One region of the Companilactobacillus sp. HBUAS59699 genome, then DNA from elsewhere that is predicted to be linked to it. Evidence: riboswitches for the same ligand, from Rfam matches in the RefSeq annotation. Region 1 holds a riboswitch; the other holds the start of a gene.
What was found. A riboswitch is a leader RNA that binds a small molecule or an ion and turns the genes downstream of it on or off. The one in region 1 is predicted to bind thiamine pyrophosphate.
Positions count from the first base shown of each region.

Region 2: it holds a riboswitch for thiamine pyrophosphate, as region 1 does, so the genes downstream of both, thiT (energy-coupled thiamine transporter ThiT) here and U8519_RS04405 (thiamine-binding protein) in region 1, are expected to answer to the same signal.

Region 1 covers NZ_JAYKTV010000002.1:160,277-163,428, forward strand. The annotation lists gene U8519_RS04395 (ABC transporter substrate-binding protein) at 1-204, opposite strand, end outside; gene U8519_RS04400 (ABC transporter permease) at 219-980, opposite strand; gene U8519_RS04405 (thiamine-binding protein) at 949-1,245, opposite strand; TPP riboswitch at 1,313-1,410, opposite strand; gene U8519_RS04410 (SOS response-associated peptidase) at 1,606-2,175, opposite strand; gene U8519_RS04415 (hypothetical protein) at 2,226-2,624, opposite strand; gene U8519_RS04420 (hypothetical protein) at 2,710-3,152, opposite strand, start outside.
Region 2 covers NZ_JAYKTV010000001.1:643,898-647,049, forward strand. The annotation lists gene rsmH (16S rRNA (cytosine(1402)-N(4))-methyltransferase RsmH) at 1-150, opposite strand, end outside; gene mraZ (division/cell wall cluster transcriptional repressor MraZ) at 140-571, opposite strand; gene U8519_RS03230 (DUF4044 domain-containing protein) at 807-926, shown strand; gene thiT (energy-coupled thiamine transporter ThiT) at 982-1,554, opposite strand; TPP riboswitch at 1,602-1,700, opposite strand; gene minD (septum site-determining protein MinD) at 1,727-2,527, opposite strand; gene U8519_RS03245 (septum site-determining protein MinC) at 2,530-3,152, opposite strand, start outside.

The sequences.
Region 1 (3,152 bases):
TTTTACATCCAAACCTTGCTTCTTAAAATAGCCTTTTTCCTTTGCGACATACAAACCAGTGTGGTTGGTATTCGGTGTCCAATCCAATACGATCGTAACTTTCTTTAAATCTTTTGCTTCTGACTTAGAACTATTTTTATTGCTGCATCCAGCAAAGACTGCAAAAATACTTAAAACTAATAAAATTTTCCATCTAAATTTCATTTGATCCCCCATTATTAATCCCTTTTCCAAGGCATACTGTATTTTTCAATTAAATTAACTAACGCTACTAACAATAAACTTATTATTGAGATCAAAAATATGACCGCAAACATCTTGTCAAAATCATATGACTTACGAACTCTAGTCATGTATACACCAAGTCCTTCGAATCCTCCCAACCACTCCGAGATAACGGCACCGATCACAGCATAAGTGACCGCAATTCTCATGGCTGAAAAGAAATCTCCTAGACTAGCTGGTAATTTGATGTGTTTAAAAATTTGAAATTGATTAGCCCCCATTGAACGCAATAGACGTATCTCATCTTGATCTACTGATGAAAATCCATTCAGCATCGCTACTGATACTGGAAAAAATATCGTAATAATGATTAAAACTACCTTCGGCATGATCCCGAATCCAAACCAAATCGTCAATAGAGGCGCTATCGCAACCGTAGGTATCGTCTGTGTTAAGACTAATACCGGATACAGTGCATCTCTTACTCCGTGAAAATAATCCATAAATATAGCGGAGATTATTCCCAAAGTAACACCTGATATCAATCCCACCACCGCTTCCAGTAATGTTATCTTGGCGTGAAATATCAATAAATGAAAATCACTGATAAAGGCCTGTCCCACTTGTAATGGCGATGGCAACATGAAGTCAGGAACTAACTTGAGAACACTAACCACTTGCCAAATTACTAGTATCAAGACCAAAGAAAGGATCGAATAAGCATTAATGTTGGTGCTTTTTCGTTTTCTTTTCAATGCTCAATACTTCTCCTTCTGGCTTATAGACAACTTTGATATATGCTGAAACACTTGGTGCTCCAGCCTTTACAGCAATCAATTGACATTGCTTTACTATTTCCATCAGCTCGTCATAATCACCTTCGATCGATGTTTCAAATGCTCCCACCTGATAATTAAGTCCGGTACTAGAAATATAAGCAATAACTTCATCCACAATACTGATCAGTTTGTCCTCATCATTTACGATCGGTAAAACTTGAATTGCAACACTGGCTTCCATATTGATCCCCCACTTTATTTAATTTATAAAAAAAGACACTTCTCCAGAATAGAGAAATGCCGAAATAGTCATTTAATGACATGCTCCCTACGCTGGTATTGGCCAACAGGTTCAAAGGGTCAGGTTAAACCTTCTCAACGCATTCGCGTTCCCCTGCTAAATTATTGTATTGCTCCTAAATTGATTTACTTGTGATATATCATCTGCTGCTTTAGGACTCCCACAGATTACAGGATGAAAAAAAGCCTGTCAATTTACTAATAGTATGACTATTAGTGATTAACAGGTCTTGAAGTCTTGATACATTTGAGTTCTTCGGAAAATATTCATCCGATTATTATATTAACGCATAGAGCTTTATTAATTAGATAATGGTTCAGATTTTAATTTTGGCATTGCTGATTGCAAAAAATCAATGGCAAATTTCTGATCATAGATCCAGGCTTTGATTTGATTTTTTTGCAAGATCAACGGCATACGATCGTGAATCTTGATCATCGATTCATTCGGTGCAGTTGTTAACAAGACACTGTGTGCTTCACCGTCAAAAACTTTGTAACATCCCGCAATGTAGAGTGTATCTGGGTCAGATCCATAATTAAATCGGTGTTTCACTTTGTCAGCTGACCATTCAAAAAAGCCAGTCGTCGGGTATACACAACGTCTATTCAGAAATGATTCCGAAAACATTGGCTTTTGCATGATTGTCTCCGATCGTGCATTGATAATATTTTGTCCTGACTTAAAGCCTGGAAAGCCCCACTTCATCGTAACAACTTGAACTTGTCCCTTACCCGACCGAACAATTGCTGTTTGATCTGTGGGAAAGACTTCTCCTGTTTTGGGTTCATAACCATTATCCACAGCCAATTGATAGATTCGGTTGATTTCTTCGTTATCTGACGGTTGAAAAGTAAATCTTCCACACATATTAACAACTCCCTTGATGCTATTGAATAAGTTATACACAACAAAAAAATTTACCTTGCAGCAAGTCCTTGAATATAAGCTATATAGCAGGCAAAATCACCTTGTCGTTTACGTTCCTGACCAGAATGCTGCTTACCGATTATACTTCGCCAATTAGTATCAATATTTCTTTTAGTTAAATATCTATCCAGAGCATCCAAACTGCTAAGCACTAAATTATGATTAGCTGTTCTTTTTTCGTCAATTTCATAACGAACTTTACTAGAGGAAGTAGCCCAAATAGCTCTAATATTAGCATAAGAAACACACGCATCTACAAAATCACTATATAGTTCCTTCGCATTATCATCTGCAACGATCAATGATGCATGCATTAACTGATGCGCCCTTTTAGATTCATCAAAAGTAAGCACTAGTGATTCAAATGTTAATTCTTCATAATCAAACATTGTCTTCCTCCTCTAACTGATAAGTTTAATAACTCTATCAACATTATCTCATTAGAGATTCTCATAACCTAGTACAAAAATTAAATTAAAACTTGTGAGAATAATAATCCATAATTGGAATGCCCATTTCAATTAAATAATTCCCTATTCCACACTCAACATCACTCCTAGACAGTGCAATTGGTATATTTTTAAGAGGAAATATTAAGACAAAACTTTCGTCCCATCTTTGATCTAACATATGTGCCAAGATGCCCGAAGAGTTGTACCGCCACTGACCTTTAGCATTCACAGCATCATAATTATCATCATTTGGTATTTCAAAATTAATATCATTGCTCACAGCTACAAGACCCAAAAGACCGGTAGTAGTAAATTTCATCCAAACTATATCTTTATCCGAAGCTATACCTGATTCTTCTTGTATTGCAGCATAAAATTCATCATTGAATTGTAACTTATCAACATATTTAACTGGATTATTAATTCGTGGTATATCTATTTTATCTAAGAAATCATTTGTATAAT
Region 2 (3,152 bases), on a different contig from region 1:
GGTACTATTGTTGACGCGGCTCAATAGTTCTTTAGTGTGACCACCACGACCGAAAGTTGCATCAACAAAAATGGCGTTATCTCTAGGATTAACCTCATCGATTGTTTCTTTTAATAATACTGTTTTATGTGTAAATTCATTAGAAGTCAAAATCTGTCATTTTCTCCGATATTTCTTCAAAATTGTCTTCAGCTTGTTGATTAAATTCATTCCATCTTTCTTCATCCCAAATTTCAATTCGGTCTGAAACACCAACTACTACGCAATTCTTTTTTAATTTAGCAAAATCTATTAAAGACGACGACAAGTTGACGCGTCCCTGCTTATCAAATTCCATTTCACCAGCGGCGGAATAGAAAAATCTAGTAAAAGCACGGGCATCCTTCTTTGTTAAAGGTAACTTATCCAACTGAGCCTCAAGCTTGCTCCATTGTTCCATGGAATATCCAAATAAGCAGCCATCCATACCACGAGTAATTACAAAAATATCCCCAATTTCCTTACGAAATTTTGCAGGGATAATTATTCGACCTTTACTGTCAATGGTGTGATGAAACTCCCCCATGAACATCCACAGTTCACCTCAATTCTTTAACACTTTCTAATTTACCACAAATCACCACAATTAACCACTTCATATTGTGAAAAATGACACTGATATATGTAAAACGTTTTATTACTTGATTTATCAACATATATAACGGTGGGGGATAATCCCAAAAATAGTGTATTTTCACCACAATTGTTGCATAATTAGTTCATGTGAAGTAATATTCTTCATATATAAATACTAGGTGGTGGAACGTTTGAACGACGAAAAAAAGCCTAAAAGCACTTTAACAAAAATTACCCAAGTGGTCGTTTGGTTAATGATTTTAGTAACAATTGGCGGAGTAATCTTAGGATCACTCATGAGCTTTATTTAAAACAAACAAAAAATAGTGTCCAAGTAGAAGCAATCTCTACTTGAACACTATTTTTTTAATCTTTGACAATAATAAATTTCTTTAAAACCGGACTTAGTATCAACATCAGGACAAACATCATTATCATATTGGCAATAAAGCTTCCACCATTGATAACCAATGAATAGATCCATGGATTCATGGTCTTTGGTGCATACATTCCCCAATAAATACCACCAGCAATGAAATGGAAGAAGTACTTAGCTACGAATCCAATTCCAGAATAGAGCATTATTAAACCTATCGGATTTTTTCCATCTTCAATTCTTTTCTTCACTTGCATACTTCCCAAGCCGACAAGTCCAATAGCTCCAAAAGCTATTGGATATTCAACGAACCCTTGTAGCGGATTCAAAAAACCACCACTACTGAATCCTCTTAAAATAAGGTCCAACAGTCCCCAAACTAGTCCAGCAATTAATCCCGGCTTTAGGCCTCTTCTCAAAGCATATATTGACATAGGAATCAAACCATACACAATTGAAATCGATGAAGCGCCTAGATTATGTGGTATGAAGGCTAGTGCTGTAGATGCTGCAACAATGATTGCACCTTCAGTTAAAACCACCAAATTATTATTTCTTGACACAAAAAAACTCCCTTCTGATTTAAGCCATCACAAGAGAGTTCGAGTTTTTTACTTGAACAACACTATCCCTACGCATGTATTAACATAACAGGTTTAAAGGGTCTGAACTTAATCACTCTCAGCCATTGGCTCCCCCTGTGTTGACTATTTAATTAACATAATTATATCACTGTTACTTTTTTCTACCAAATACTCTGCTAAAGAATCCCGTCTTTTTTTCATCATTAAAAATATCTAACGGTATACTTTCGCCAAGCATTCGATGAGCAATATTTCGATAACTGTGACCAGCATCACTGTTCTTATCAGAAATCACCGTTCTACCTGCATTTGAAGCAGCAATAACATCGTCTTCATCAATGACTACTCCCAATAATGGAATGCGTAAATGATTAACGATATCATCGATCCTCATCGAAGTTCCTTTGTTGATCATATTCTTACGAACACGATTAATGATCAAATGTGGTGTAATCGGCATCTTCATACTTTCAAGAATCCCAACCACTCGATCAGCATCACTGACGGACGCTAATTCGGGATTAGTAACAACGATTGCCCCATCAGCAACCGTGACAGCATTTTGAAAACCGTACTCGATCCCCGCCGGACAATCGATCATTACAAAATCAAATCTTTGCTTCAAATAAGTAATAATTCTTCTAACAGAATCTTGATCAAGGACGTACTTGTCAGCAAACTGCGAAGCCGCTAATAAATACAAATTGTCTTCAAATCTCGGATCACGAACCAACGCTTGCGATAAAACAACTCGATTCTGTGCCACATCAACGATGTCATAAACAATTCTGTTGGTAAGCCCCAAAACAGCATCCAAATTTCTAAGTCCGATATCCAGATCCACCATACAAACTTTTTTGCCAAGGCTTGCTAAGACGGAACTAATATTAGCGGTTGTAGTTGTTTTACCAACGCCGCCTTTACCAGACGTTACAACAATAGATATCCCCATAACTAAACCGTCCTTTTTCTAGATTCACTCATAACCTCTTTGTAATCTTGTAAATCATTAACACTAATAGAGTGCATATCGTCAATGTATGCAAACTGATGATTATGAAGATCACCCTCATTTTCGTCCGTGATTATTTCAATAACATCAGCAATACGTAATTGAGCGGCATGCTTTAAATTGCCAAAAATTGCTGCACTCGTATTATCTGGGAAACCAGCTTGGACAATGCCATTTACCTTACCCAGTATATAGACAGATCCATCTGTACTGATCTGTGCTCCTTCATGAAGGACACCCAAGAATAATACATCGCCTTCAAATTCTAACTTTTGACCACTACGAACAATGCCCGTTTCAATGTTCATCTTATTAGCTTTTAAAAGTTTTGATACTTCAAGTTTTGACTCAACTTCTGAACTAATTTCTTTGATTTCAATTTGAGGATACTCAGTAAAAGTCTTCTTAACTTCTTTCACCTGAGCATCAGTCAAAAGACGATTACCAGTCTTAATAGTAAATTGAATGACATCATCTTCAGCAGAGCCAATATTTTGTTTAAGAATTAGTTCTTTCAAGTCTTTCAATGCTTGTTGGAAGTCACTTTCATCGTTAATGATTACAA